Regions from separate parts of the Desulfovibrio sp. 86 genome, predicted to be linked through region 4. Evidence: predicted binding sites of a transcription regulator. Region 4 holds the regulator's gene; each other region holds the start of a gene.
What was found. Region 4 encodes sigma-54, which starts transcription at its own class of promoters, with help from an activator protein. Its sites were predicted from a motif close to CTGGCACGGNNNNTGCTT; they were not measured.
Positions count from the first base shown of each region.

Region 1: DESU86_RS10885 (DVU0150 family protein) is a predicted target of sigma-54. The motif match lies at 2,264-2,281, and genes of this name have one in related genera.
Region 2: DESU86_RS00240 (ammonium transporter) is a predicted target of sigma-54. The motif match lies at 3,445-3,462, and genes of this name have one in related genera.
Region 3: urtA (urea ABC transporter substrate-binding protein) is a predicted target of sigma-54. The motif match lies at 3,053-3,070, and genes of this name have one in related genera.

Region 1 is NZ_LR738849.1:2,655,801-2,661,688, reverse strand. It holds gene DESU86_RS10900 (hypothetical protein) at 1-116, opposite strand, end outside; gene DESU86_RS10895 (DUF4881 domain-containing protein) at 185-778, opposite strand; gene DESU86_RS10890 (sulfite exporter TauE/SafE family protein) at 792-1,856, opposite strand; gene DESU86_RS10885 (DVU0150 family protein) at 1,868-2,170, opposite strand; gene DESU86_RS10880 (sigma 54-interacting transcriptional regulator) at 2,413-5,325, shown strand; gene DESU86_RS10875 (PEP/pyruvate-binding domain-containing protein) at 5,361-5,888, shown strand, end outside.
Region 2 is NZ_LR738849.1:53,444-59,331, forward strand. It holds gene DESU86_RS00230 (glutamine synthetase III family protein) at 1-1,664, opposite strand, end outside; gene DESU86_RS00235 (P-II family nitrogen regulator) at 1,719-2,057, opposite strand; gene DESU86_RS00240 (ammonium transporter) at 2,084-3,289, opposite strand; gene DESU86_RS00245 (sigma-54 interaction domain-containing protein) at 3,947-5,548, opposite strand; gene DESU86_RS00250 (UDP-glucose dehydrogenase family protein) at 5,721-5,888, opposite strand, start outside.
Region 3 is NZ_LR738849.1:2,431,508-2,437,395, forward strand. It holds gene urtB (urea ABC transporter permease subunit UrtB) at 1-1,559, opposite strand, end outside; gene urtA (urea ABC transporter substrate-binding protein) at 1,679-2,965, opposite strand; gene DESU86_RS09915 (DMT family transporter) at 3,694-4,530, opposite strand; gene DESU86_RS09920 (NAD(P) transhydrogenase subunit alpha) at 4,939-5,888, shown strand, end outside.
Region 4 is NZ_LR738849.1:177,005-182,892, reverse strand. It holds gene rapZ (RNase adapter RapZ) at 1-530, opposite strand, end outside; gene hpf (ribosome hibernation-promoting factor, HPF/YfiA family) at 588-1,127, opposite strand; gene rpoN (RNA polymerase factor sigma-54) at 1,269-2,693, opposite strand; gene DESU86_RS00705 (CTP synthase) at 2,941-4,584, opposite strand; gene DESU86_RS00700 (phosphoribosylformylglycinamidine synthase subunit PurQ) at 4,846-5,655, shown strand; gene DESU86_RS00695 (NAD(P)H-dependent flavin oxidoreductase) at 5,773-5,888, opposite strand, start outside.

The sequences.
Region 1 (5,888 bases), 2.5 Mb from region 4:
GCAGAATTAAAGCTGTGCGACGATTGATACATGGCCGCAAAGACCGCCGCCACCATGAGCGCATTGGCCGTTATACGGATGCCACTGATATACAGGTGCTGCTTGTAGCTGTTCATTCTGCTCTCCAAAGGCTTTTGCCGGGGCAGGCTTATGGCCCGCCCCGGCAGTGTGACGCTGTATATGCTTACTTGCTGAAGATGTTGGTCTTGCTTACGTTCATGATGCGGATGGCCTGATCCTTGGCGCTGGTGCGGAAGGCGATGCGCATCTCGTTGCCGGCCGTCCAGGCATAGACCGGCAGGTCGATTTCGCTGGCAGGCACCTTGAAGGTGATCAGGGCGCTCAGACGGCTGGAATACACCGTAACGGTCTGCTGTTCCTTGTCCACGATGGGGAACGTCTTGCCAGCCACCTTGGGATGCTTGGGCTGGATGTTCTTTTCCACGTCCACGAACTGCACGGGTATTTCACGCACAGCGTTGGCGTTGTTGTCATAAATGAGCACTGTGTTCTTGGCCAGATCGATCATCAGACGACCGCCCACTACGGGAGTGGGGCCCATTTCGTCGGGGGATGCGGGCAACTTGTACGTGTGCGCGCCGCCACTGTAATGGGGGTTGAACTGGTCATGGGTAACGTCAACAATGATAGTTATTGTTTTGGCTTCGGGATTGAAGGCCACACAGCGGCCCTGCTCCACTCCGCCTTCAAAGTTGCAGGCGGCGAGAAAGGTGGTCAGTCCAAGAACCATTATAAGCAGCAAACTACGAATCTTCATGGCTGTGTTCCTCCTAGCTGTTCGCTGCCCGCATCTTCTTGGCGGCCAATTCCGCCTTGGCGCCCTGCACCATCTTCACCGCGATGTAGATGGAAATGGCGCTCACGAAACCAAGCACTTCAACTGTGGCCAGAGGGCCAAGCAGCCAGCCCCAGGACGGAAATTCAGCCTGAAGGAGCTTGAGCACGACTGACATAAGGCAGCCGAGCACGGCCAGACCAAAGACAAAACGGATGCCGTAACCCTTGACGTACTTGGTGGCCACCACGCCTATCTGCGCTCCAACGGCAGCCCCAGCCAGCATGATGAGGGCGGCCAGGAGCTCCACGCGACCCTTGTACGCGTAGGACGCCGTGCCGTACAGGCCGGAAATGGCAACTTCAAAGAGGTCCGTGCCCACTGCCAGATGGGTGGGGCAGCCCACAAGATAGACGAGAGCGGGCATACGGATGAGACCGCCGCCGATACCGAGGATACCGGCCAGCCAGCCCGTGAAAAAGCTGACCGTGATGGGCAGCCACGCAGAGCAGGTGATGTTGGCGTGCTTGTAGTGTACAACGGGAGGAATCCTGATAGCTTGAAGGCGTGAAGCCCAGTCTATACCCACGGCGGTGGCGTCCAGTTCCTTGTGCTGCGCCTTGGCCTCGCGCTCCTTACGGCGGCGCACGGCGGCGTCGTGGAAGACCAGCCATGCAATGGAGATGAGCAGCACCACGTAGAGCCAGCGAACGACCTTGTCCACCGAACCTATGCGCTCAAGCCACATGACCATCTGCGCGCCGATTTCAACGCCGATGACCGTACCGATGAGCATGGTGATGCCCAGCATATAGTCAACGTTGCCGAACTTGCCGTGACGCATGGTCGAAATAAGTGATTTACCGGCCATCTGCGCAACGTCGGTGCCGATGGCAAAAGCCATTGGGAAGCCCAGGATGTTCAGACCGGGGGTCACCATCCATGCGCCGCCCAGACCGAAGAAGCCGCCGATAATACCCACGCCGAATCCAAGAATGATCAGTCCCGGCCAAAAAATATTCACGCCGGAAATGGGCATCAAAATATACAGCCATTCCATATTGTGCCCCCTTACTTTTCGGCCAGTTCGCGGTGCTTGAGGTCAATGCCGATGTGCGTCATGACGATGTCGGCCAGCCAACCCAGAATGCACCCCACGATGGGAATGATGAGCATGGTCAGGATGGCGAAAAACAGATGGCTTTCATTGTACATTTCGGCCCACCAGTACAGGATGCCGTCCAGCTTGCGCGTATCGGCCACAATAACCACCGACGATGCCTTGCCGCCAGCTGCCAGGGCCAGGCCAGGCATGGCGGCAAGCATGAGCGCGCAGCCTGCCAGCCACGTCATGAGCTTGCGCATCTTTTTCATAAAACCCTCCACTCTGTTTGCGTTCCCTTGGACTCTCTTCGGCTGTTCCCACACCGGGCCACACCGACTGTCACGCAGTGAATGTGAAAAAGTTAGCAATACCCGTGCCATTGCATGATATTTGGCGTAATTGGCCGTTTTTTCCTCCGTTTGCACGAAATATCTTGCCACTTTTTCGCAACTGCCCTATAGTCGCCACAAAGATTGCGCTTTTTTGCGCAACCACAAAAGGGGGCTCCCTGATGCGCTTCTACAGAACGCTTCCCGGCGGCAGCACGTTGGATATCACCTCCTTTTTGATGAACCGCAGCCTTGTCAGCCGCATGCTCATACTGGGCCTCCCCCTGCTGGCCGTGGTCCTGCTTCTTATCTTTGTCGCCACCGGCAGCAGCATCGAAAACATCGTCAATCGCGCAATAGCGCGCAACGCGCAGCTTCAGGCCCAGGGCATGAGGCTGGCCCTTGAGCACGCGCTGGCAGAAACACGCAACCAGCTCCTTATTCTGGCCGCCGGATCTATGGAGCCGGCTGACATGAAAAGCAGGCTGGAGTTCCGCGCGAGAGCCAACGGTCTGCATTACCGCGAGGTGGCCTACGTGGGCCTTGCCCCCGAAAACCGCTATCTTCTGCTCAACCACGAGGGGCAGGTCATCAATGTGCCCATGCATGTGGCGCTGGACAGCCCCTCAAGCCCGTTTCACAACCTCAGCGGCGAACAGCAGCCGGGCTATGTCAATGTGGGGCAACCCATGGAGGCCGTGTACTCAATGGTGCCGGTCAACAAATCCCTGCAAAGCCTGTCCCTTCATGTGCTGCGCTTTTTTACGGCCGTGCAGGACCGCGAGGGCAACTTCAAAGGCTACCTGCTGTTGTCCCTTGATATGAAGGACCTGCGGGACATCGTCTCGCGCTATTCATCTCCCGAGGCCCCCATAGCCGCGTCAGGAGCCGAAACCCGCGTGCGCAGCCTGTTTTTCGACAGGGACGGCTGGATGCTGTTTCAGTCCGAAACGCCCGACGCGGCTCTGGCGGGCAAAAGCCTGGCCAACGACGCCGTGCGGGCGGGATTTTGGGGAGACTACGGGCGTCCCGGCTTCAGCATGGCTTTTCGACCAAGTCCGGAACATATCAATTACTGGAGCATGGTTGCCGACGTTCAGGCGGGGCAGGCCAGCCAGCTGCCCATGACAGAGAGCAGCACCGTATGGAGCAACGGTCAGATGCGGGTGGAGCGGGTCAGCTACGTGCCCATAAGCTTTACGCCCGGCTCTGGCGGCGCGCCCATTGTGCTCGGCGGCCTGGCCGTTCTGGATACCAGCTTTACGACCACCCGCACCGGCATGCAGGTCATGGGCACATACGCCGTCAGTTTTCTTGGGGGCATGCTGCTTTTGACGCTGAGCCTGTGGTGGCTGGCGCGCCAGATGAGCAAATCGCTCAACACCCTGGGGTGGGCGCTGCACAAGAGCAACATCACGGGGGTTTCCGACGACCTTGACCTGCCGCCCCTGCCCAGAGAACTGGAGGGCGTGAAGACGGACATCAACGCCCTGCTGGGACGCCTGCGCCAGGCCAGGATACAGCGCCTCAGCCACGAGGCCCTGCAGGACGCCCAATGGCAGCGCGAACCCACGCCCGACCTGCCCCACCCCGAAGACCTGCCCGCCAGCGGTCTTGTGGGAACGTCACCCGCCATGCAGATCCTGTATGATCAGGTGCGCAAAGCCTCTCAGGTTCTGGCCGACGTGCTTGTCATCGGTGAAACCGGCACAGGAAAGGAACTGGTGTCCGAAGCCATACACCGCCTGAGTTCGCGGGCCTCCGGCCCGTTCATCACCATCAACTGCGGCGCGCTGGATGAAAACCTGCTTATGGACACCCTGTTCGGCCACGTGAAAGGAGCCTTCACCGAGGCCCGGCAAGCCAGAAAAGGCGCGTTTCTGGCGGCGGAAGGCGGCACCCTCATGCTGGACGAAGTGGGCAACGCCGCGCCCAAGGTGCAGCAGGCGCTGCTCCGCGCACTGTCCACCCGGCGCATACGCCCCCTTGGCAGCGACCAGGAGGTTCCCTTTGACACGCGCATCATCGCCGCCACCAACGCCTCCCTGCTTGAAGACGCGCGCGAGGGTTCCTTCCGCGAAGACCTGTATTACCGCCTTGCCGTCATTACCATCCACACGCCTCCCCTGCGGGAGCGAAAGAGCGACATTCCTGAGCTGACCGTGTATTTTCTCACAGAAGCCGTAAAGGCCAGAGCCAAGGCGGAAGAGATGGATACGGCAAACGACGCCGATGCCGAAAGCAACGATTCTTTGCCCGCGACGCCGTCCCGCATGACCAAGGGGGCGAGGATGGCCCAGGCGGCGCAGATGCCGCAACTAAGCAGGGGCGCGCTGGCCAAACTCGTGGCCTACTCCTGGCCCGGCAATGTGCGCGAACTGAAAAATACGCTGACCCGCGCCCTGACGTTCTGCGAAGAAAACATCCTTTATGCCGAAAATATCCAGTTGGGGTCCATGACCCTGTCCAATGGGGGCAAGACCGCTGACGTCCACGGAAAGCAGACGGCCGCCCATATGGCTGACCCGCAGATGCAGGACGGCCGCGACGGTCTGCAAGGCCGGATTGACGATGGCGCGGAGAGCGACGGCAACGGCGCTGCAACCAGGGGCGACCCGCAGTCGTCCAATGGGACAGCCGCCATGGCCCCTGCGGATGCCACAGAAAACCAGACCACAGGGCAGACTTTTTCTTCCATGTCTGGCTCTGCGGCGCCCATATCGGGCTTCACCGCGTCCGCCAGCCCGCCACGCCAGACGCCGCAGTACGCCCCTGGCTTTGAGCGCGCTCCCGGTCAGGAATCAGCGTTTGCATCGGCCTCGGGCATGAGCGCGAACACCGCTGAGGCCGCAGGCGGCATGACGAACACGGCCATGGCCCGCCTCAACTCCCGCCAGACGGAGATGTGGCCGCGCCTTGTGGCCATGGGCAGCATAAGCCGCCAGGAATATCAGCAGATGCTGGGCAAGGACATTTCCATGCGTACGGCGCAGTACGATCTGCAACTCTTCGTGCAGATGGGCCTTGTGCGCAAGGAAGGCCGCGGCCCGGCACAGCGTTATGTGGTTGTGGGCGCATCTCTTTCCGAAGGCTGATACAACGCCTCAAACAGCATACCAAGGGTGTTTTCGTGGTCAGCAAGCTGCAAAAACTTTTTGGCCGCAAGCCGCGCATCACGCGCGAGCAGGCCATGGTCGCCTTTCACCGGCGGTACGCCTCGTTCAAGGAATTGCTGCAGGCCAACGCCGATCTTGCTGGCATTCTGGCCGGCCTCAACGCCACGCAGCAGGGCGAGCGCCATATGGAAACCAGCCAGGTGCGCAAGGAGGCCCGACGGGCCATCTTTCGCTGCGACCGCATGGCGACCACGCTCAATGACATTTCCAATCAACGGCATCAGGACTTGCATGCCGCCTTGCAAAACATTGCCAGGCGCATTGAAAAAGAGCTGGACCAGCGCGCCAGCGGCGATGTGCCCACCCTCACCCTTGATCTCACTGAAGTAGACGCCAGCATGGCCTACAGCGTGGGCGGCAAAAACGCCAACCTGGGCGAACTGCGCAACATGCTGGATATGCCGGTACCGCGCGGATTCGCCATCACCATCAGGGCCGGGAGCATTTTTCTTTTGCGCACTCCCGGGCTTTTCAAGAGCATA
Region 2 (5,888 bases), 120 kb from region 4:
CGACGGGCAGCTTCCTCAGCCCAGGATTCGGCATAGCCGTTGCCGTTGAATACCACAGGCATATGTTCCTTAAAGAGACGGGGCAGCAGTTCCTGCAGGGCGGTGTTCAAATCCGTGCCTGCAGAAATGGAAGCCTCGAGCTCGGTGGCAATGTCGTCCAGGGCGCAGGCCACTGCGGCATTGAGCACAATGTTCACGGGCGCTACGGACTGTGAAGAGCCAACCGCGCGGAACTCGAACTTGTTGCCGGTGAAGGCAAAGGGGCTGGTACGGTTGCGGTCGGAAAGATCCACGGGCAGGGGCGGCAGGGTTGACACGCCGACTTCCATAACGCCGCTTTTCTTGTTTTTGGAACCGCGCCCATTGATTATGCCCTCAAGCACGTCAGTCAACTGCTCGCCCAGGTACACGGACAAGATAGCCGGCGGCGCTTCGTTGGCGCCAAGGCGATGGTCGTTGCCCGCCCCCACAGTTCCGAGACGCAGCGCCGTGCTGTGCTTGTGCACCGCACGCAGGACAGCGGCCAGAAAGACCAGGAACTGCGCATTGTCCTGAGGGGTCGTGCCGGGGTTGAGCAGGTTCTGGCCTTCGGAGTCTCCCATGGACCAGTTATTGTGCTTGCCGCTGCCGTTGACGCCCGCAAAGGGTTTTTCATGCAACAGGCAGATAAAACCATGCCTGCCCGCCAAATGACGCATCATGTTCATGGCAAGCATGTTATGATCGCAGGCGATATTTGCCTCTTCATACACGGGCGCAAGCTCGAACTGACCGGGGGCCACTTCGTTGTGCCTGGTTTTGGCGGGAATCCCCAGAGCCAGCAACTCTTTTTCCACGTCCTGCATGAAGCTCATGACACGACCGGGAATGGCGCCGAAGTAGTGGTCTTCCATTTCCTGGCCCTTGGGAGAAGGCGCGCCCAGCAGGGTACGGCCTGCCAACATCAGATCAGGGCGCAGAGCCGCAAGGTTCTTGTCCACCAGAAAGTACTCTTGTTCCGGGCCCACCATGGCCCGCACGTAGGTGGCCGACTGGTTGCCGAACAGACGCAGAACGCGCAGCGCCTGCCTGGACAGAGCCGAGATGGAGCGCAACAGAGGAATCTTGCGGTCCAGGGCTTCGCCGGAATACGAATAGAAGTAGGTGGGAATGTGCAGCGTGGCCCCGTAAGGAGCGGGAATTATGAACACGGGAACAGAAGGATCCCACGCGGTGTAGCCACGGGCCTCAAAGGTTGAACGGATGCCGCCGGACGGGAAGGAAGACGCGTCAGGCTCGCCGCTGATAAGCATCTTGCCTGAAAACTCGCTGATAACCTGACCATCGGACGTGGGCGACAAAAAAGCGTCGTGCTTTTCAGCCGTAAGACCGGTCATGGGGTGGAACCAGTGCGTGTAGTGGGTTGCGCCATTTTCGATGGCCCAGTCTTTCATGGCATTGGCCACGACATCGGCGATCTCGGGGTTCAGGCGTTCACCTTCGCGAATGGTCTTGGCCAGCTTGCGGTAGACGTCCTTGGGCAGGCGCTTGCGCATGGTGGCGAGGCCGAATACGTAGCGGCCAAAACCTTCTTCAGCGCCGCACCCAAGTTCATCCTTACTGGAAGGCATGACAGGGGCGGTGTTTATAGCCTTGAACAAAGCCTTTTTACGGGGGGAACTCATACGTCTTCTCCTTTATCCTTTAAACAAAAGTTTGTGTCATTGGGGGGGCAACTCTTACAGAGCCGCATCGCCACGTTCGCCCGTACGGATGCGAATGGCATCCTCCACATCGCTGATGAAAATCTTGCCGTCGCCAACCTGGCCTGTTCTGGCCGTGGTCATTACCGCATTGAGCACAGACTCCAGCATGTCCTCATGCAGTACGATTTCAACTTTTACCTTAGGGAGGCAGTCCACTTGCATGATGTTCCCCCTGTACACTTCTGTATGCCCGCGCTGGCGTCCAAAACCCTTGATTTCAGTGTAGTTGAGGCCATGGATTCCCAGTTCAGAAAGCATATCCCTGACTTTTTCAAACATACCGGGCCGGATGATAATTTCGAGCTTTTTCATGCTGTTGTTCCTTTTTTCGGCAAGCCTTACATATTGTAGCCGCGTTCGTTATGTTCGCCGAGATCAAGGCCCGTAAATTCTTCTTCAGGCGCGATGCGCAGGCCGACGATAGCGTTCACGACATAAAGGATTACGCGAGTGGCAATGTACACAAATACCCAGGTACCGATGATGGAGACAACTTGGATCCATGCCTGACGAGGATTGCCGTAGAAGAGTCCATCCACATTATTGATGGCGGCGCTGGCGAAAAGCCCGGTTGCAAGAGCGCCCCATGTGCCTCCAAGACCGTGAATGCCGACCACGTCAAGGGCATCGTCATAGCCAAGCTTGCCCTTCATGAACACGCCGCCGTAGCAGACAAGACCACCAACGAACCCGATAAGCATGGCGGGCAGAATTTCAACATACCCCGCGCCAGGTGTAATGGCTACCAGCCCGGCCAGCGCGCCCGATATTGCGCCGAGGCTCGTGGGCTTGCCAGTGTGCTTCCATTCGATGAGCATCCAGCCGAGAATACCGCAAGCAGAGGCCATATGTGTCGTCACCAGGGCCTGTCCGGCAAGGGCGCCGGCGGCCAGGGCGCTGCCCGCATTGAAACCGAACCAGCCGAACCAGAGGATACCGCCGCCAAGCAGGGTCAGGGGAAGACTGTGAGGGCTGTGCTGCGTTCCAGTGGACAACCGCGGTCCAAGAGCCTGCGCGCAGGCCAGGGCCGCAGCGCCGGAAGACATGTGCACAACCGCGCCGCCCGCGAAGTCAAGAGCGCCCATGGAGCCCATCCAGCCGCCGCCCCACACCCAGTGAGCCATGGGTGAGTATACGCATATGAGCCAAAGTCCGGAAAAAAGGAGCATGGCGGAAAAACGCATGCGTTCAGCGTAGGCGCCTGAAATCAGGGCAACGGTAAGTACCGCGAACATGCACTGAAACCCCATGAAAACAGTGTGCGGCAGTTGAGGGGCCATGGGGGCGGATTCACCGCCGACGCCCTTCAGAAAGAGATAATTGAGATTGCCGATCAGTCCGCCCACGTCATCGCCAAAAGCCAGGGTGTACCCCACAAAGGCCCACAGGACAGAGATAAGTCCCAAACAGGCATAGCTGTGCATATTCGTGGAAAGTACATTGCGTGCGCGAACCAAACCACCGTAAAAAAGGGCCAGAGCCGGGGTCATTAACATGACCATAGTGGCGCAGATAATGATAAATGCGGTATCTGAGGCGTTCATACGGGCATCCTTGATCTTTACGGCCAACCTTGCCGCATCGCGTGAAAATCTTCAGTTGATGCAGCATCGGCGTACCGTGTTGACTGAACCTCTTCGACGGATCGGCGCCAGATCCGTCACAACGACACACTGTCGTTGCCAGTACATACCCACTTAGGCATTATCCATGCCAAAGGCGAAAACCACCTGCGCATCTTAAACTAACATGCTAATATTAATTAATATTTTTTCCATGTCTATGACCTTCCTCCTCACGACCTCTCACTTTGCCTTTTATTTTTTTACAATTTTGTAGAAAAATTTTATCGACAGTCGGAGGGCCACGGGCTTCAAAAGAGATGCTTTAATAAAATTCAATTATATCACATAAATATATTATTTTTTTAAAAATATACGTTTTTGTAGATTCATGTATGAAAAAGAGCGAATTCAGCCCAAGAAAAGCGATAAGCCTGAAGCAGCAAGCTGTTTCAGGCTTATCAAGTATGTGCGCACGATGGCCAAATAAAATTACAAAAACGTAGATTTTTCGGCAGAGGTCCTTTGCGCTGATTCCTCACAGCAGGGGAAAAAATACGGCAAAATTCATGTAACAGCGCATTTTTATATAAAAAATATCAAAATATGCAAGCAGCCAAAGGCGTTGCCGCAAGTATTTTACAGGCGCTCCCGCTTAAGCCGGAACTCCTTGTAATTGATGCCATATTTTTTCATGCGCAAGGCCATTATCCTTTCAGTCAGCCCAAGACTGGCGGCGGCCTTTCCCATCTGGCCCTGGCTGAACTCAAGAGCTTCCACAATGGAGGCGCGCTCCAGCTCGTCCAGCTGATCCTGCAAGCTGCCGGAGAATCCCGGCCGCAGGGTACACACATTTTCTCCATTTACAGTGGTGCAGTGGGCACCGTGCAAAGCGGGCGGCAAGTGCTGGGGCAGCACCAAGCCTTCACGGCCAAGAAGAAGCACTGCCCGCTCCATTACGTTTTCCAGTTCACGGATATTGCCCGGCCAGGCATAGCGTTGCAGCATATCCATGACGGCCAGGGAAAGGCGCACATTTTCACGTCCATTGGTCTGCGCGAACTTTTTGATGAAGTGGTTGGCAAGAGGCAGAATATCCTCTGGACGGCCACGCAGCGGAGGAAGATATATGGGAAAAACATTGAGGCGATAAAAGAGGTCCCGGCGGAACGTTTCCTGATTGACCATATGTTCAAGATTTCGGTTGGTTGCGGTAATGAAACGCACATCAACATAATGTGTTTCCATACCGCCCAGACGTTCAAAAGCTCTTTCCTGCAAAACCCGCAGAAGTTTGGCCTGCGTCATGAGCGAAAGTTCGCCGACTTCATCCAGAAACAGCGTGCCGCCGTTGGCCAGTTCAAAGCGGCCCTTGCGGGTTGCATTGGCCCCTGTGAACGCGCCGCGCTCGTGCCCGAAGAGTTCGCTTTCGATAAGGCTTTCAGGCAAGGCCGCGCAGTTGAGCGAAATAAAGGGCTTGTTGGCGCGTGCGCTGCCAACGTGTATGGCCCGTGCCGCCAATTCCTTGCCAGTACCTGATTCGCCTTGCAAAAAAACCGTTGTAGCTGATGGCGCAACCTGAGCTATCTGCGCATAAACCTTTTGCATTCCTTCTGAATTTCCGACAAATCCCCTGGGGCGTAATGGCGATGAGGTCTCTTCATCCATTCTTCCCTGAGTTTCCAGGGCAGAATGCCCCAACAGGGTGGAGACAATAGTCAAAAGGCGCATTTCATCTTCAAGCGTTGCATCATCCACCAGCAAATGGTCCACAGACAGCGCGCCCACCACCTGATCGTTGAGCCGTATGGGAACGCAGAGGAAGGATATTCCTTCTTTGCCCAAGTCCCGTGAGCGGGTGCGGTTAAGAAAAAGCGGTTCTTCAGACACATTGGAAATATACATGGGGCGGCCACTTTCAATAACCCGGCCCGTGATCCCCTCGCCGCGCACGTAACGGCCGCGACGCAGTTCGGCGGGCTTGAGGCCATAGGCCGCTTCAGTCCGTATTTCACCAGTATGTGGAGATATGAGCGTGATGGCGCCGCGCATCATATGCAGATGGCCCGCCATTAGCATAAGAGCCTTATTCAGCGCCTGTACAAGGTCTGTGGTGGTATTCACCACCTCGGCGAGATCATAGAGCAGTTTGAGTTGCTGCTCATGGTGGTCGCCCGCAGGACTAGAAAGAGAAAGCGATTGTCTGGCGCTTTCTTGGGGGGAAGGAGTGGTCTTGCTCATATGCCAAATATACTCCACCAATGCCGGCCATGCAATTGGCCAAAGGAGGGGGCGAAACTGCTCCACCCCGGAACACCAGGGGACACCCTGCCAAAAAACCTAAAAAAGGGCTGAACATGACGATCAGCCCTTTTAGCCGCTACACAGCCTTCATATGGCAATTCTTTGCCAGCTAGGCATTTGCCCTTCCGATGCAGAAATAGGCAAAACCATGAGCAGCCATCGTGGCCGGTGAATACAGGTTGCGCCCGTCAAAAAGCAGAGGCGCGGTCAACAGGGCGCGAACTTTTGCAAAATCCGGGTTGCGGAACTGGTTCCATTCGGTCACGACCATCAGCGC
Region 3 (5,888 bases), 2.3 Mb from region 4:
TTGTTGGCAATGCCCAGGGCCAGTCCGCCTGTCAGCGTGCCCCAAAGGTTGCCCACGCCGCCAAACACCACAACCATGAAGGAATCCACAATGTAGGTCTGACCCAGGTTGGGGCCAACGTTGGAAACCTGGCTCAAGGCCACGCCAGCCATGCCAGCCACGCCGGAGCCAAGGCCAAAGGTCAGCGCGTCCACGCGCGAGGCGCGTATGCCCATGCAGCGGGCAATGGCCCTGTTTTGCGATACCGCGCGCACCTCAAGCCCCAGCCGGGTGCGGTGCATGGCCATATGGATGAGGGCAAACACGCCAAGACAGAAAATGATGATGTACACGCGGTTGCATGTCAGGCTGAAATGCTGGGTTATCTGCCACACGCCGCTCATGAAATCCGGATTTTGCACGGCCCGGTTCAGGGGCGAAAAAACGGTGCGCACGGCTTGCTGCAGCACAAGGCTGATGCCGAATGTCGCCAGAAGCGTCTCCAGCGGGCGACCATAAAGAAAGCGGATAATGGTTTTTTCAAGAAGCACGCCCATGCCGCCGCTCACCAGAAAGGCGGCGGGAACAGCCAGAATGAGGGCAAGGCCGGGCTGGCCCGGCAGGATCTGCTGCATGCCCCAGGCTGTGTAGGCCCCGAGCATGATCAGCTCGCCGTGGGCCATGTTGATGACCCCCATGACGCCAAAGGTGATGGCAAGGCCAATGGCGGCCAGCACGAGAATGGACCCCAGACTCGTGCCAAAAAAGAGCATTTCAAAAAATTGCGCCCACTCGGCGGAAATACGCTGGAAATACAGGGCATCGGCCGCCGTTTTGGCCACAGCCGTGTCGGATGAAGCGGCAAGAGTGCGCAGGGCGTTAAGCGCGGCGGGGCTGCCGTTGCTGTCCAGAGCCTTGACGGCGGCAAGCTGATCGGAGCGCACGGAGCCCGGGTCAGCCGCCACGTATAGGGCAAGGGCCGCGCTGAGGTTGCCGCGCACGGCTTCGTCCTTCTCTCCAGCCAGCAGTTTGTGCAGGGCCTCCGCATCGAGGGGCGGGGTGGCGCTCTCCATAAGGGCCGCCGAGGCCTGACGGCGCTTGGCCGTGTCTGTGGAGGTAAGGGCCTGCGCGTTAAGGATATCCGTAATGCGCTGGCGCTGGCGGTTGCTTGTGCCCACCTTGCGCAGACTGTCGGCAGACTGGGCCGCGCCAAGTTCGCCCCTGGCGTCGAGGGGCCGCGCCTGACCTGCATCGTCGCTCACAAAAAGCGCTCCGGCATCGGCATCGGCCAACAGGGTGTTGCGCAGCAGCGCTTCCAGCAGTTTTTCGCGCAGTGGCGCGGCAAGTGTGTTGTCATCCTTTTCCAGCGCGGCAATGGCCGCATCCCTGTCCGCCACTTTGGGACTCACGAGAGTCTTGAGCAGATCGGCTGGAAGAATGGATGGCGAAGTTTGCACCGGGGACGCGGAAGGAGTCGAAACCGCGCCCCCGGCATTGCCGTCCGGTTCCGGTCCGGACGCCAGCACTGCGTGCGGCAGACTGAAAATTATGAGACAGCAGAGCAAGAGCGCCGTGCGCATGGGGATATCCTTTAGTCTGGTCCGTCGGGACAGCGCTGCGCTGGCCCCGGCCGACGTGCCGTGGGGGGATCGCGGGGGCCGCCGGGGCCCCCGCAGCAGGTTTCAGACGGTTGCTTTCTCTATTTTGAAGCGCCGCCGCATTTCTTGGTCTTGGTATTGTAGTTGCCGCAGTTGATGGGGTCGGTCCAGTCGCCGATCAGGTCCTTGGATTCGGGCAGATAGTGCGACCACGCTTCGCCGGGAACCACGGAAGGGGTTTCCCAGACAACCTGGAACTGGCCGTCGGCCTGAATTTCGCCGATCAGCACAGGCTTGGTGATGTGGTGGTTGGGCAGAACCTTGGCCACGCCGCCGGTGAGGTTGGGGGTCTCAAGGCCCACAATGGCTTTCAGAACCTTGTCCACATCGGTGCTCTGGGCCTTTTCAACAGCCTTCACCCACAGGTTGAAGCCGATGTAATGGGCTTCCATGGGGTCGTTGGTCACGCGCTTGGGGTTCTTGGTGAAGTCGTGCCACTTTTTGATGAAGGCCTTGTTGGCGGGATTATCCACGCTCATGAAATAGTTCCAGGCGGCCAGGTGGCCCACCAGAGGCTTGGTGTCTATGCCGGAGAGTTCTTCTTCACCCACGGAGAAAGCCATGACGGGAATGTCGGCGGCAGTGATGCCCTGGTTGGCGAGTTCCTTGTAGAAAGGCACGTTGGCGTCGCCGTTGAGGGTGGAAACCACGGCGGTCTTTTTGCCCGCGTTGCCGAACTTTTTGATTTCAGCAACGATGGACTGCCAGTCGGAATGGCCGAAGGGCGTGTAGTTGATGAGGATGTCTTCTTTTTTCACGCCCTTGGAGATCAGGTAGGCTTCGATGATCTTGTTGGCGGTGCGGGGGAACACGTAGTCCGTACCGGCCAGCACCCAGCGCTTAACGCCGAGGTCGTTCATCAGGTAGTCCACAGCGGGGATGGCCTGCTGATTCGGGGCTGCGCCGGTGTAGATGACGTTGCGCGAGGATTCTTCACCTTCGTACTGCACGGGGTAGAACAGGAGGCCGTTGAGTTCTTCAAACACGGGCAATACGGACTTGCGCGAAACCGAGGTCCAACAGCCGAAAACAGCGGCGACCTTGTCCTTGCTCAGCAGTTCGCGAGCCTTTTCTGCAAACAGGGGCCAGTTGGAGGCGGGATCGACCACCACGGCCTCCAGCTTTTTGCCCAGCAGGCCGCCTTTTTTGTTCTGCTCGTCAATGAGCATGAGCATAACGTCTTTCAGCGTTGTTTCGCTGATGGCCATGGTGCCGGAGAGCGAATGCAGAATGCCTACCTTGATGGTGTCGTCCGCGGCCTTCGCGTTCAGCGAACCGCACAGGGTGACGAGCATAAGAGCCAACGTCGCCAACGTTTTCTTGAACATGTGGAGCCTCCTTGGAACTGTCTGTATGGCTGTACGTGACGCGACGCACCCCCATGGTTGCCGCGCTGCTTGCTACTGCACATGGTTAAGCAAGAGGCGTTCCAGCGGCATTTTTCATGTAGTAGGGTGTAATTTATTGATATTTTTTTGAGATGGGTGTGGGTTTTAAGCCATTTTTGTAAAATCACCGGGATGTTAAAACAATTTTGTATATGCCATGGAGCGGTACGGCCTGCCGCTGCCAACTGCGAAGAATGACCGCGTAAAAAAAGACGCCCGGCCCGGCGGACGTGCAGTCTGCCGGGCGCGAAGCGTTGCATTGCCTGCGCCGCTTTGTGGCGTCATGAGTTTTTGGAGGGCGTTTTTTTGAGATTTGGGAAAGAAGAAGGCAAGCCAAAAGGAAGGCGGTAAAGTAAACCCGGAATACTGCTTGAGATGCCCCAGAAGATAAGTGTGTCGAGTTTTATGGGATACTTAAGGTAACCCATTCTCGAAGAGTCTTTTTATCCTTGATTCCCGATTCTTCACAACGTTGCCGATAGCCACATCCACCCTTAAGAAAAAGCTTTACGGCTTTTTCCTTGAACAAGAGTGAATATGTCGTCTTCTTACCGTCGGCCATAAAAGATTCCCATCATGTTTTCAAAGTTTAAGCCTGGCGGGGCTTTTTTGCTTTGTCTGCCTGATGGGGGTCATAGCAGGTGCAGACCAATGCCGGGGGATATTTATTATGTCAGTTTTAGTATCATTGCCCCGAACGCCACCAGAACCACGGCTATTCCCCGCCAGAAGGTAAACTTTTCGTGCAGCAGAACCACGGCCAGCAGCATGCCGAAAATAACCGAGGTTTCACGCAGGGCAGCCACCATGGCAATGGGGGCGATTGTCATGGCCCAGATGGCAATGCCGTATGAGCCCAGACCGGCCAGGCCGCCGAAAAATCCGATGGCGGCCCGCTTGCGCACATACCGGGCGTAGCTCAGGCCATGCCGCCAGAAAATAAAGGTGTTCAGAGGAATGATGTTGAGCACGAAAATCCAGCAGGCGTAGCTCACGGCGTTGCCACTGTGCCGTGCGCCCAGGCCGTCTGCCAGCGTATAGCCCATGATGACAAAGGATGTGCGCAGGGAAAGCAATATGGCGCTTCTGTCCGCGCCGCGCCGCGCGTTGTCCCCGGCAAGACAGAAAATGCCGCAGCACAGCAGCAGTATGCCACACCACGCGCCCAGGCTCAGCGACACATTGAAAAAGAGCATAGCCAGTGATGTCAGTAGCGGTGCGCACCCGCGCATGATGGTGTAGCTGAAAGAAAGATCTGATTTCTTGTAAGCTTCAGCAATACAAATATAGTATGTAAAATGGCAAATGCAGGACATGCCAAGATACGGCCATGCCTCAGGGGAAACTGGAGGCAGAAATGGCACAATACATGCCGCACCAAGCCCAGCGCCCAGCGCATTAAGGCCAGTTTCAAAGAGCTTGTTTTCGCCGCCCTTAACAATAATATTCCACAGGGCATGTAAAAGGGCGGCAAATAGTACTGTAAGCACTATATAAGATGGCATAAAAATTCCACTACGCGCATACCGCAGGTTTGGCAAACGGAAAGTGCGAACGATGGTTCTTTATGTCTTCAGTATGTATTGTCCACAGCGCTTGTTGAAGCCTTTGCGTTTTTCTTTCCTTTTGGATTTCGGGTTGCGCATGGGCGAAGGCCTGCGTTGCAAATCTGCGAGCAAACCAGTTTCGGTTTATTTTCAAAAAAAATCCGTAAAGTAATGCTGTAGTGCATCCCCTGCGGGTTCTGTTTTGGACGACGCCCTGATTTTTTTTTCATAACATTCTTAAATAAAATATAATATTATAAACAAAAGCTTTGGCATATGTCTTGCTTTTTATTCTGTAAACACGGCGCTTGCTTGCCGTTTGATGCCATTGTTTGTTGAACATCCGTAACCCCAAGGAGTCTCATAATGAAGTTTCAGGGTATGACTATCGGTGTGCCGACGGAAATTATGCACGGCGAACGCCGCGTGTCCGCAACTCCTGATACCGTCAAGAAGATGGTTGCCGAAGGCGCCACGGTTCTGGTCGAGAAGGGCGCGGGCGACGGCGCGTTCTTCGCCGACGCCGCCTATGTTGAAGCTGGCGGCAAGATCGTGGAAGACGTTCAGGAAATCTTTGCCAAGTCCGACGTGATCCTGAAGGTCAAGGAACCCCTGTTCAACAAAAAAGTGAACAAGCACGAAGCGGAAATGGTGCGTGACGGCCAGTATCTGATCACGTTCCTGCATCCCGCCGCGCCGGTGAACCATGAAATGATGAAGAAGCTGGCGGCCACGGGCGTGATCGGCATCACGCTTGACGGCATTCCGCGTATTTCGCGCGCCCAGGGCATGGACGCCCTGACCTCCATGAGCACCGTGGCCGGCTACAAGGGCGTGCTCATGGCCGCCAACCGTCTGTCCAAGTTCATGCCCATGGTGGGCACGGCCGTGGGCGTTATCAAACCCGCCAACGTGCTGGTCATCGGCACGGGCGTGGCCGGCCTTCAGGCCGTCGCCACCGCCAAGCGCCTTGGCGCTGTAGTCACCGCCGTGGACATCCGTCCCGACGCACGCGAGCAGTCCATGAGCCTTGGCGCCAAGAGCTTTGACGTGGGCGTGCCCGCCGAAGTGGCCATTGGCGAGGGCGGCTATGCCCAGCGCCTGAGCGACGAATGGCTGCACAAGGAACGTGAGGCCCTGAAGCCTCTGGTGAAGGATGCGGACATCATCATCCTGTGCGCCCTGATCCCCGGCAAGCTGGCCCCCATCCTGATCACCGCGGACATGGTCGCCTCTATGGCTCCCGGCTCCAGCATCGTTGACATCTCCATCGACCAGGGCGGCAACTGCGAGCTGACCGACGCCGGTGAAGTGGC
Region 4 (5,888 bases):
CAGCGCTTTTGAATGGCCCGGCGCAGATCATGAATGGAGAAGCGGGAAGTGTCTACAACAAGGTCAGCCATTTCCCGTAAAGGGCGCAGGCTGTTGCGCTCGGAAAGCAGCGCTGTTTCAAGCCCCATGCCCTCGCGTTCAAGAGGGTGGGGGCGGCGCGTGGTGGCATAGCGCCGCAGCAGTTCCTGCACGTTGCATTCCAGAAACAGGAGCATGGGGCGAATGTTCTGGGCGGTGAGATCTGACAGCGCTTCATTGATCTCATCCAGAAAGTTGCTCTGGCGCAGGTCCATGCCAAGGGCTATTCCCTTGAAATGGCTCATGGAAGGGCGAGACATCATGCTTACCATTTCGGGGGCCAGGCTTGCCGGCAACCCGTCCACCACAAAGTGCCCCATATCCTCAAATACTTTCAGGGCCGTACTTTTGCCCGCGCCGGAAAGGCCGGTGACAATGCACACGGCCACCGGCAGTTCGGCTGCGGGGTGCGCAGCCGGTGTTTTTTGTGGCTGCTTTGTGGTGGCAGTCATGATTCCCCCTGCTATATTTCCGGCCGCCTGATAGCAGACGGCCGGAAACAGGCGTAATTATAAGACGGGGTCAATCAGCGCGTAGCTGCTCGTGCGGGTGCGGTACACCACGTTGATGCGGCCGTTTTCGGCGTTGAAAAACACCAGAAACTCACTGCCAATGGAGTCAAGCTGCATAAGCGCCTCGTCAAGGTGCAGCGGCTTGGTGGCGAGGCGGTCAGTGCCTTCAACCGGTTGCGCCACTTCAGCGTCTGCGTCGAGGTTATAGGTAAAGACGTCAACATCGTCGGAGCGTGCCTTGCGGCGCTGCGTCTTGACCCGTGAAACCTGGCGCTTGATCTGCGCCTCGACCTTGTCTGTCACAAGGTCGATGGCGGCGTACATATCTGAAGTCTGTTCCGTTGCGTTTATATGCAATCCTTCGCCGACAACTGTCACTTCGCAGCGGTGGCGAAATTTGTCAACGGTAAGCACAACGCTTACCTCAAGACCGGAAGACTTGCCAAAAAAACGCCCCAGCTTTTCCATGCGGCGTCGGGCATACTTTTTAAGATGGTCGGAGGCTTCAAAGTTTTTGAAGGCAAAAGAGATGTTCATATAATCCTCCTTATGATGTCAGTTCCCGGCATGGAGAACTGTGGAACCCGCCTTTTGAGCGACGGTGGAAATTTGATGAACCATCTTTTTTATATGTATCGCCTCACGCGAAGCGCAGCGTCTGCCGCGCCGGGGGCAGGATTAGAAATGTTCCTTGCGTCTTGAAGATGACGGAATATCAAGAGCGGTGCGGTATTTGGCCACAGTGCGCCGTGCAATGTTGACCTTGAGGTGCTCTTTCAGCATCTCGCCGATGCGCTCATCGCTCAGGGGAGACCTGGCATCTTCGTCAGAAATGAATTTCTTGATGAGAGCCTTGACGCTCTCGGAGCCGACCTGGCTGCCGTCATCAAGCTCCAGGCCGCTGTTGAAGAAAAATTTCAGTTCAAAAATTCCGTGCGGCGTCGCCACATACTTGTTTGTCGTGATGCGGCTTACCGTGGATTCATGCATACTGATGTCGTCAGCAATGTCCTTGAGAATAAGCGGAGCCAGGCGCGTCACGCCATCCTCGAAAAAAGGCTGCTGGTGACGAACAATGCTCTCCATCACCTTGTACAGGGTGCGCTGGCGCTGATAGAGGCTCTTGATGAGCCAGCTGGCCGAACGCATTTTTTCTGTACAGTATTCCTTTTCCTTATCCGAGGATCCCTTCAAGTCCATCTGGCTCATGTTGGAAAGCTGCAACTGCGGCAAGCCGTCCTCATTGAGCAGAATGACGAACTCATCACCCATTTTGTACACAAAAACATCAGGGCTCACATAGGTCGGCTCGCCACCGCCAAAACTGGCCCCAGGCAGGGGATCAAGGCTCTGGATGATGTCCAGATATTCTTTCAGTTCCTCCATATCCAGCTTGAATTTGCGCAGCAGGGGCTTGTAGCGCTTGGCCTCAAGGTCCTCCAGGTGCGAGCGCACCAGTTCAAGCAATATGGGGTCGCGGTCATACTTCAGGCTTTTTATCTGTACGATCAGGCATTCACGGGCATCGCGGGCGGCTACGCCAACGGGATCAAACAGTTGTATCTTTTCAAGCACTGTCTGAACGTCTGCCGGTTCCGATTCCGTCATCTGCGCGATTTCTTCCAGGCTGGCATGCAGATAGCCCGCTGAAGAAAGGTTGCCGATGATGACTTCGCCTATGTCTTTTTGCGCTTCGGTGAGTGAGGAAAGACGCAATTGCCACATCAGGTGCCCTTCAAGGGTGGGCTTGGCCGAATAGCGCGCTTCGAGGGGAGAAATATCTTCGGCAACCTCGTACTCACGTGGCTGTACAAGGCGGGGAGTGCTGGCGAACTCTCCCAGATAATCCTCCCAGTCGGCATCCTTGGCCAGGTCTTGGTCGTACACCTCTTCGGCGGCTTTTTCCCGCCTGTCTTCCCCAGGATCTGTCGAAATGTCATCGCCCTGGGATTCTTCAAGAAAAGGATTGTCCAGCATTTCCTGCTGCACAGTCTCAAGAAGCTCCATGCGTGAGAGCTGGAGCAGCTTGATGGCCTGCTGCAATTGCGGGGTCATCACGAGCTGCTGAGTCAGTTTTAGTTGCTGTCGAAGTTCCAGTGCCATGAGCCTGTTCCGTCTTGAAAGGTCAGCAGAAAATATCTTATTTACAAGTAGTGTGCCATAGTGGCAAAAATTATGCAATAGCCAGAGGTTGCGCGACCAAAAACAACGGGACCCGTGTACTGACGCGAGCTTTGCACCATTATTTTCAAGGTGTTGGCTTCAGGAACGGCTTCTGGCCCTGAAACGGAAGAAGGGAGGTCGCCCTCCCTTCTTCCTGTCATCAAAAGATGATGTGATCGTGCAAGCCTTACACCTTGGCGTGCTTTTTGGCTGCCGTGATAAATTCACGGAAAAGCGGATGCGCGTCCATGGGCCTGGATTTGAATTCGGGGTGGAACTGGCAGCCCAAAAACCAGGGGTGGTCGGGCAGTTCCACGATCTCCACAAGGTTTCCGTCAGGCGAGGTGCCGCTGAAAACCATGCCCTTTTCCGCCAGAGCTTCCTTGAATTCATTATTGAATTCATAGCGGTGGCGGTGGCGTTCTTCAACCAGTTCTTTCTTGTACGCCTCAAACGCGCGGGAGTTGGGCAGAACCTTGCACGGGTATGCTCCAAGGCGCATGGTGCCGCCCTTGTCGCTGCCCGCATCGCGTTTTTCAACATTCTTGGTACGGAAGTCGTACCATTCGGTCATGAGGTAGATGACCTTGTGCTTGGAGCGGTGATCGAATTCTTCGGAGTTTGCGTCAGCCATTTCCGCCACATGGCGGGCAAATTCGATGACGGCGCACTGCATGCCAAGGCAGATGCCAAAGAAGGGCACCTTTTTTTCACGTGCGTACCGGATGGCCACAATCTTGCCTTCGACGCCACGGTAGCCAAAACCGCCGGGAACCAGAATGCCGTTGCAGCCTTTCAGATGTTCCGCCACATTGCTGGCGTCGATGTTTTCGGAATTCACGTAGCGCAGGTTCACCTGAACACGGTTGGCCACGCCGCCGTGGATCAGGGCTTCATGCAGGCTTTTGTACGCTTCTTTCAGGTCCACGTACTTGCCCACAATGGCGATGGTAACCGTGCCCTTGGGGTCGGCGCAGTCGCTGACGAGCTTTTTCCAGGCTTCAAGATGGGCGTTGCGCGCTGGTAGGCGCAGCATGATTGCCACTTTCTGGTCAAAGCCTTCCTCATAAAACTTCAGGGGCACTTCGTAAATATTGTTCACATCCACCGAGGAGAACACGGCGTCCTGATCGACGTTACAGAAGAGGGCGATCTTGCGGCGCAGTTCTTCGGAGATGCTCTGCTCACAGCGGCAAAGGATGATATCGGGTTGAATGCCGATAGAAAGAAGCTCTTTTACGCTGTGTTGGGTAGGCTTGGTCTTGTGCTCGCCAGCGGAGCGCAGATAGGGCACAAGGGTAAGATGGATGTTGAGGCAGTTGTCACGGCCAAGATCGGAACGCAGCTGACGTATGGCCTCAAGGAAGGGCAGTCCTTCAATGTCGCCGACGGTGCCGCCGATTTCAATGATGGCCACATCCGGGGCATCCTCCCCTTCAGCCAGGGACAGAACCACGTTTTTGATCTCGTCGGTAATGTGGGGAATAACCTGTACCGTGGCGCCCAGATAGTCGCCGCGACGTTCCTTGGCGATGACCTGATTGTAGATGGCCCCTGAGGTGGTATTGTTTTTCCGCGACATGGGCACGTTGAGGTAGCGTTCGTAATGCCCCAGATCCAGGTCGGTTTCAGCGCCGTCGTCAGTGACGAAAACCTCGCCGTGCTGGAAGGGGTTCATGGTGCCGGGGTCAACGTTAATATAGGGATCAAGCTTCTGTATGGTTACCGTAAGGCCACGGGTTTTCAGCAGCGCGCCCAGTGAGGAGGCCGCAAGCCCCTTGCCCAGAGATGACAGAACTCCGCCCGTCACAAAGATAAATTTCGTTTTCATGCCTTCCACCTTGATATCGTGATCGCTTTTCCGCACAACCCTGTATCCTTAGCCTAAAATGAATTTTTTGGCTAGCATTGACTATCGAAAACAAGGTACGTAGTGTGTTATTCCCTCTTCAGCCCGCATCGGTAAGCCTGGCTTTGCCTGCGGCTCGTGGAGTGCGGGCTGTTTTCGGCCCACAGGCCGCGCATTATGCGTCTGGTCAGCACAGGCGCTGCGCATGAAGATCTGCTAGCAAGCCAAGGAGGCTTTACCCGCATGGGCATGGTCAATACACTGGTCATCACCGGCTACGGAACAAATTCTCATCTTGAAACGGCCCATGCAGCCCGCCTGGCCGGTGCAGACAGAGCCGATGTGGTTCACTTTTCAGACATTGTGGCAGCCAAGGTTCGTCTGGCTGATTATCACTTGCTGGTTTTTCCCGGTGGATTCCTCGATGGCGATGACCTGGGCGCAGCCCAGGCCGCTGTAATGCGCTGGCGTTACCTCAAGGACGCGCAAGGCGTTCCACTGCTGCAAAGCTTGCGCGACTTTCTGGAGCAGGGCAAGCTCATTTTGGGCATTTGCAATGGTTTTCAGTTGCTGGTCAAGCTTGGCGTTCTGCCGGCCCTTGGGGGCATGCGCTTTGAACGCCAGGTTTCGCTTGGGCACAATGATTCGGCCCGCTATGAAGACCGCTGGGTACATTTGTTGCCCAATGCGAAAAGCCCCTGTGTCTTCACCAAGGATATGCCCATGCTGTGCATGCCTGTGCGCCACGGCGAAGGCAAACTTGTGCCGCGCGATGCGGAGTGCCTGCGCCGCCTTGAATCGGAAAATCTTATTGCGCTGCAGTATGCCGATCCCGAAACAAAGCAGCCAACGCAGGAATATCCTCTCAATCCCAACGGCGCGGCCCTGGCCATCGCCGGGCTTACCGACCCCACTGGCAGGGTGCTCGGGCTTATGCCGCACCCCGAAGCCTTCCATCACGTGACCAATCATCCCGCCTGGACGCGCGGCGAGCTGGACCCTCCGGGAACGCTGCTCTTCGTCAATGCCGTGCGCTATCTGCGCGGCCAATAAATTTCGACAACTGAAAATTTCGGCAACCGAAGATTTCGGCAACTGAAATTGCAGCAATGGATAACAAAAAAGCCGGGCATGTGCCCGGCTTTTTTCGTATCACGCGTCCATGGCAAATCAGTTTTTGCCGTTGAACATATTTTGTACGCTCTTGCTCAATGAGGCCATGGCATCATCGAATTCGTGCTGTAGGCTGTCCATAAGTTCCCGGACAGAGATAATCTTGTTTACCC